Nonomuraea sp. NBC_00507: one gene and its partner. The protein of the gene in region 2 binds, or shares a complex with, the protein of the main gene of each other region. Links are inferred from orthologs where the notes say so. Each region holds a gene or a part of one and is shown on either strand. Other genes may lie near its edges. The genes, in order: uvrB and pcrA.

Region 1 (3,303 bases), 9.4 Mb from region 2 along the record:
ATGGGCGGGGCGGTGGCGATCATCCTGGCCGCTCATCACCCCGAGCTGGTCGCCAACCTGATCCTCGTGGACGCCAACCTCGACCCCTACTCCGTGGTGCCCGTACAGCCTGGCAGCAGCGGCCTCGGAAGCTACACGGAGGAGGAGTTCGTCGCGCACGGGTGGAAGGAGGTGCGTGACCGGGTGGGGCCGCACTGGTGGTCCACGATGCGGCTGGCGGACCTGCGCGGCCTGCACCGTACGGCCGTCAGCCTCGCCCAAGGCACCGACCCCACGATGCGCGAGATGCTCAAGGCCCTGACGATCCCCCGCGCCTTCCTGCACCCGGAGGGGGACCCGCCGGAGGCGGCCGACGGCCTGCGCGCGGCCGGCGTCCAGGTCCTCGGCATTCCCGAGTCCGGTCACAACATCATGCTGGACAACCCGGAGGCCTTCGCCCAGACGCTCAGGACCCTTCTCCCCTAGGCCTCTGTCGCCAGCCGCCTCACAGCCGACCCGGCGTCGCGCAGCTGCACCACCGACCGGCGCGATGATCTCCCTGAGCTCGTTTTCCCAGGCCAGGATCCCCTTACTGCACTCCGGCCTCGCGCATGTCCCTGAGCTCGCGCTTGAGCTCCTTGATCTCGTCGCGCAACCGGGCGGCCACCTCGAACTGCAGGTCGGCCGCGGACTGGTGCATCTGCTCGGTCAGCGACTCGATCAACGACTCCATCTGCGCCCGCGGCATCTCCCCGGCGATGGCCTTGGCGTGCTGCCCGACCGGCCGCGACGCGAAGCCCGGCGTGGGCGCCTTGCCGCGCGACTGCTGGCGGCCGCCGCCGCCGAGCAGCTTGTCGGTGTCGGCGTCCTCGCGCTGCAGCGAGTCCAGGATGTCGGCGATCTTCTTGCGGAGCGGCTGCGGGTCGATGCCGTTGGCCTGGTTGTAGGCGATCTGCTTGGCCCGCCGCCGGTTGGTCTCGTCGATCGCCCGTTCCATCGACGGGGTGACCTTGTCGGCGTACATGTGAACCTGGCCCGACACGTTACGGGCGGCGCGGCCGATGGTCTGGATCAGGGACGTCTCGGAGCGCAGGAAGCCCTCCTTGTCGGCGTCCAGGATCGCCACCAGCGACACCTCGGGCAGGTCGAGGCCCTCGCGCAGCAGGTTGATGCCGACGAGCACGTCGAACTCGCCGGTGCGCAGCTCGCGCAGCAGCTCGATCCGCCGCAGCGTGTCGACCTCGCTGTGCAGGTAGCGGACCCGGATGCCGAGCTCCAGGAGGTAGTCGGTCAGATCCTCGGACATCTTCTTCGTCAGCGTGGTGACCAGCACGCGCTCGTCGCGGTCCGCGCGGTCGCGGATCTCGTGGACCAGGTCGTCGATCTGCCCCTTGGTGGGCTTGACGACGATCTCGGGGTCGACCAGGCCGGTCGGGCGGATGACCTGCTCGACGACCTCGCCCTTGGCCCGCCCCAGCTCGTAGGGTCCCGGCGTGGCCGACAGGTAGACGGTCTGGCCGATGCGCTCCAGGAACTCCTCCCACTTCAGCGGCCGGTTGTCGAGCGCCGACGGCAGCCGGAACCCGTGCTCGACCAGCGTGCGCTTACGGGAGGCGTCGCCTTCGTACATGGCGCCGATCTGCGGCACCGTCTGGTGCGACTCGTCCAGGACCAGCACGAAGTCCTCGGGGAAGTAGTCGAGCAGCGTGTTGGGCGCGCTGCCGGGCTCGCGCCCGTCCATGTGGCGCGAATAGTTTTCGATGCCGGAGCAGGTGCCGATCTGCCGCATCATCTCGATGTCGTAGGTGGTCCGCATCCGCAGCCGCTGTGCCTCCAGCAGCTTGCCCTGCCGCTCCAGCTCCGACAGCCGCTCGGCGAGCTCCGCCTCGATGCCCGTGACCGCGGCCGCCATGCGCGCCTCGCCGGCGACGTAGTGGGAGGCGGGGAAGATGTAGAGCTCCTCGTCCTCGGTGATGACCTCGCCGGTCAGCGGGTGCATGGTCGAGAGCTTCTCGATCTCGTCGCCGAACATCTCGATGCGGACGGCGAGCTCTTCGTATTTCGGGATGATCTCGATCGTGTCGCCGCGCACCCGGAACGTGCCGCGGGTGAAGGCGAGGTCGTTGCGCGTGTACTGCATGTCGACCAGGCGGCGCAGCAGCTGGTCGCGGTCGACGTCCATGCCGACGCGCAGCCTGGCCATCCGGTCGACGTATTCCTGCGGCGTGCCCAGGCCGTAGATGCAGGACACGGAGGCGACCACGATCGTGTCCCTGCGGGTGAGCAGCGAGTTGGTGGCCGAGTGGCGCAGCCGCTCGACCTCGTCGTTGATCGAGGAGTCCTTCTCGATGTAGGTGTCGCTCTGCGGGACGTAGGCCTCAGGCTGGTAGTAGTCGTAGTAGGAGACGAAATATTCCACCGCGTTGTTGGGCAGCATCTCCCGCAGCTCGTTGGCGAACTGCGCGGCGAGCGTCTTGTTGGGCTGCATGACCAGCGCGGGCCGCTGCAGGCGCTCGATCAGCCAGGCGATCGTGGCCGTCTTGCCGGTGCCGGTGGCACCGAGCAGGACGTTGTCCTTCTCCCCGGCCTTGACGCGGCGCTCCAGCTCGGCGATGGCCGTCGGCTGGTCACCGGAAGGAGTCATCTCGGTGACGACCTCGAACGGCGCCACCTTCCGCTGCAAATCTGTGACCGGTCGCATGTTGTCACTGTAGGCGGCGCGGCCGACAGAATTCGCGTCAGGCCGTCCGCTCCCCGATCCGCGGGAACGGGGTGGTGGAGAAGACGACCTCGACGGGCACCTCGAAGTATTCGGCGATCTTCAGCGCCAGGTAAAGGCTCGGGCTGTACTCTCCCCGTTCCAGGTAGCCGATGGTCTGGTAGTGCACGCCCAGGGCATTGGACAGCTGCCTGCGGGTCACGTTGCGCTCCGCGCGCAGCAGCGCGATGCGGTTGTAGACGGTCTCGCTCATGACCCGCCCCGGACCTCGATCACGGCTCTCGTGTCCACGCGATCGAGACCGTCTCCAGCTCTCTCACGGCCTCCATGAGACCTCCAAATAGTACGTCTACTACAGAGATAGCACATCTACTACGAGCCGCAATAGACCTGTGACAGGACATTGCAAGCGAACAGCAAGTCACACCCGATACGGTCGGATTCGCCTGTAGCGGAAAAGGAAGGTTCCATGTCACGACCCAGAGAGGCACTGATCCAGGCAGGTCAGGGCATAGCCCAAGCGGTCGCCCAAGGAGGTGATGTGCGACAGGCGATGGGACAGGCCGTGGGACAGGTCGTCGACCAGGCGGGGCAACTGGCCGGCC
Region 2 (3,301 bases):
GCCTGATCAGGAACGGCGTGGACGTCTACCTGACCACGAGCGGCATTCACCTCACGATGGGCAAGAAGGCCGTCGAGACCATGACCTCCTCCTGGATGGGCGTGACGGATCCGAAGGACCCGCGCTACTACAAGGAGGAGATCCCGTGGGCGGTCCGCATCTCCGACAGCGGCGAGTACGTCCACCAGAGCGCCGGCTACTACCACTTCCTCGGGCGTTCCAACCAGAGCCACGGCTGCGTCCGGGCCACCCCGGCCGGGGCCAAGTGGTTCTACACGATCGCCCAGCGCGGTGACGTCGTGAAGATCACCGGCACCAAGCGCAAGCTCCAGTGGAACAACGGATGGAGCTACTGGCAGCTCAACTGGACGCAGTGGAAGAAGGGCAGCGCCCTGTAGAGGTGAGGGACCAGGCGGGCCCGGAGCTCGGGGATCACAACTTCTCGAGCGGTGCGTATGCCAGCAGCAGCGTCTTCTCCCCGCCACTACCGAAGTCGATCTTGACCTTGGTCTTCTCCGCGACCCCGTCCACGGCCACCACCGTGCCCAGCCCGAACGCGTCGTGCGAGACCCGATCCCCGGGCGTGAGCGACGGCACCTTGCGCCCGCCCGCGCCCCCGCTCTTCGCCGGCGCGGGCCGGGCGGCGGGCTCCCGCCGGGTGGCCGCGCTCCAGGCCGACTTCTCCGGATCAGTACGCCAATCGATGAGCTTACCCGGCACCTCGTTGACGAAGCGCGAGGCGGGATTGAACGACGGCGCCCCCCACGAGCTGCGCACGGCCGCCCGTGTGATGTAGAGCCGCTTCTGCGCCCGCGTGATCCCCACATAGGCCAGCCGCCGCTCCTCCTCCAGCTCCTTCGGCTCGCCCAGCGATCGGATGTGCGGGAAGACACCGTCCTCCATGGCCGTCAGGAACACCACGGGGAACTCCAGGCCCTTGGCCGTGTGCAGGGTCATCAGCGTGACGACCCCCTGACCGCCGTCCGCGTCGGGGATCTGGTCGGCGTCGGCCACCAGCGACACCTGCTCCAGGAACTCCACCAGCGTCCCCTCCGGATTGGCCTCCTCGAACTCCGAGGCCACAGAGATGAGCTCGTTGAGGTTTTCCAGCCGCGACTCGTCCTGAGGGTCCTCGGAGGCCTCCAGCTCGGCGCGGTAGCCGGTGGCCACCAGCACCTCCTCCGCCAGGGCCGACGGCGGCATGCCCTCCGCCTTGGCGATCAGCTCCTCGATCATGGCGACGAACTCGCGCACGGCGTTGAGTGACCGCGTCGCCATGCCATAGGCCTCCTCGGCCCTGCGCAGCGCGTCCCAGAACGTGATGCCCTCACGCGACGACAGCGCCTCGACCGTCGCCTCGGCCCGCTCGCCGATGCCGCGCTTGGGCACGTTGAGGATGCGCCGCATCGACACCACGTCGGCCGGGTTGGCCAGCACCCGCAGGTAGGCCAGCAGGTCCTTGACCTCCTTGCGCTCGTAGAAGCGCACGCCCCCGACCACCTTGTAGGGCAGGCCGGTGCGGATGAAGATCTCCTCGAACACCCGGGACGCGGCATTGGTCCGGTAGAAGACGGCGACCTCGCTCGGCTTCACGCCTTCCTCGTCGCTGAGCCGGTCGACCTCCTGGGCCACGAACATGGCCTCGTCGTGCTCGTTGTCGGCGACGTATCCAACGATCTTGGGCCCGTCGCCCTGATCGGACCAGAGGTTTTTGGGCTTGCGCGACTCGTTGCGCGCGATCACGGCGTTGGCTGCGGCCAGAATGTTCTGGGTGGAGCGGTAGTTCTGCTCCAGCAGGATGGTCCGCGCGTCGGGGTAGTCGCGCTCGAACTCCAGGATGTTGCGGATGCTCGCGCCCCGGAAGGCGTAAATGGACTGGTCGGCGTCGCCCACCACGCACAACTCGGACTGGTCGGCCCCCGACCGCACGACGTCGCCGTCCGCCGTCCGCAGCTCAGGATGCCCGACCAGCTCCCTGATCAGGATGTATTGGGCGTGGTTGGTGTCCTGGTATTCATCCACCAGCACGTGCCTGAACCGCATCCGGTAGTGCTCGGCCACCTCGGGGAAGAGCTGGAACAACGTCACCGTGTTCATGATGATGTCGTCGAAGTCCATCGCCCCGGCCTCGGTCAGCTTGAGCTGATAGGCCTTGTATGCCTGCGCGAGCGTCTTCTCCAGATGCGAGCCCGCCTTGTCCATCGCGGTCTCGTAGTCGATCAGCTCGTTCTTGAAGTTGCTGACCTGCGCCGAGAACGAGCGCGGCGGGTAGCGCTTCGGATCGAGCTCCATCTCCCTGCAGACCATCGCCATGAGCCGCTGCGAGTCCGCCTGGTCGTAGATCGAGAAGCTGGAGGGGAACCCGAGCCGCTTGGCCTCCCGCCGCAGGATGCGCATGCAGGCGCTGTGGAACGTCATCACCCACATGGCCTTGGACCGCGGCCCGACCAGCTTGTCGATGCGCTCCTTCATCTCGCGGGCGGCCTTGTTGGTGAACGTGATCGCCAAGATCTCGCCCGGGTGCACCTTGCGCTCGGCCAGCAGGTAAGCGATGCGATGGGTGAGCACCCGCGTCTTTCCGGACCCCGCCCCCGCCACGATGAGCAGTGGACCGCCGTGATGGATCACGGCCTCGCGCTGCTGCGGGTTGAGGCCGTCGAGCAAGGGGTGGTCAACAGAGACTTGGGTGGGCACGCGTCTAGGTTAAGACTCCCCACCGACAAACGGCGCACGGAATGCCATAGGCAGGGCTCCGGTTGTCTTTCAACGGAAGGTCAAGGAGGGGGAGCGATGCTGCCGGAAGCCGAGATCAACAGGGTGCTCGTCGTGACCGCGCATCCCGACGACGCCGATTTCGGTGCCGCTGGGAGCGTGGCGCTGTTCGTGGACCGGGGAGTGGAGGTCACTTACCTGCTGATTACGGATGGTGACGCGGGCGGCAACGAACGTACTCTGGACAATTCCGGCATGGCCGAACTCCGCAGGAGCGAGCAGCGTGCCGCGGCCAAGGCCGTCGGCGTGACGGACGTGCGCTTCTTCGGCTACTCCGACGGGCAGGTGGTGCCTTCGCTGGAGCTCCGGCGCGACATCGCCCGTGTGATCCGCCAGGTCCGACCCGACCTCGTCATCACCCACCACCCGGATCGCAACTATCGATTCATCGCCCCCAGCCACCCCGACCACCGCGCGGTGGGCGGCGCCACCCTGGACGCCGTCTACCCGGACGCCCGCAACCCCTACGCCTTCCCCGAGCTGCTGAAGGACGAAGGCCTGAAGGCGTGGACGGTGCGGGAGGTCTGGC

Evidence for each region.
Region 1: the proteins of pcrA (region 2) and uvrB are in contact, whole or in part, in a crystal structure (PDB 7EGT), measured with the Thermus thermophilus proteins. The link is inferred for Nonomuraea sp. NBC_00507 from one-to-one orthologs. Residues at the interface, in WP_096412145.1 of Thermus thermophilus: His654, Arg656, Phe657, Gln666, Asp668, Glu669, Lys680, Arg681, Leu682, Ser683, Lys685, Tyr686, Ala687; in WP_096411307.1 of Thermus thermophilus: Glu23, Leu25, Arg26, Asp27, Gly28, Glu29, Arg30, Phe31, Arg55, Glu326, Asp327, Phe328, Glu379, Ser382, Gln383, His398, Gly400, Arg401.

The regions. Positions count from the first base shown.
Region 1 is NZ_CP107853.1:9,406,364-9,409,666, forward strand. Bases 125-3,114 are described here. They hold uvrB (excinuclease ABC subunit UvrB), read right to left. Parts: upstream 2,681-3,114; coding sequence 569-2,680; downstream 125-568. Other genes in these bases: OHA25_RS45385 (alpha/beta fold hydrolase), read left to right, coding at 125-465; OHA25_RS45395 (helix-turn-helix transcriptional regulator), read right to left, coding at 2,718-2,951. Also shown: more of OHA25_RS45385, read left to right, coding at 1-124; OHA25_RS45400 (SPFH domain-containing protein), read left to right, coding at 3,168-3,303. UniProt on the Escherichia coli protein: The UvrABC repair system catalyzes the recognition and processing of DNA lesions. A damage recognition complex composed of 2 UvrA and 2 UvrB subunits scans DNA for abnormalities.
Region 2 is NZ_CP107853.1:50,407-53,707, reverse strand. Bases 49-3,036 are described here. They hold pcrA (DNA helicase PcrA), read right to left. Parts: upstream 2,665-3,036; coding sequence 433-2,664; downstream 49-432. Other genes in these bases: OHA25_RS00235 (PIG-L deacetylase family protein), read left to right, coding at 2,791-3,036; OHA25_RS00245 (L,D-transpeptidase), read left to right, coding at 49-398. Also shown: more of OHA25_RS00245, read left to right, coding at 1-48; more of OHA25_RS00235, read left to right, coding at 3,037-3,301. UniProt on the Escherichia coli protein: A helicase with DNA-dependent ATPase activity. Unwinds DNA duplexes with 3'-5' polarity. Translocates on single-stranded DNA with 3'-5' polarity. Initiates unwinding more efficiently from a nicked substrate than double-stranded DNA.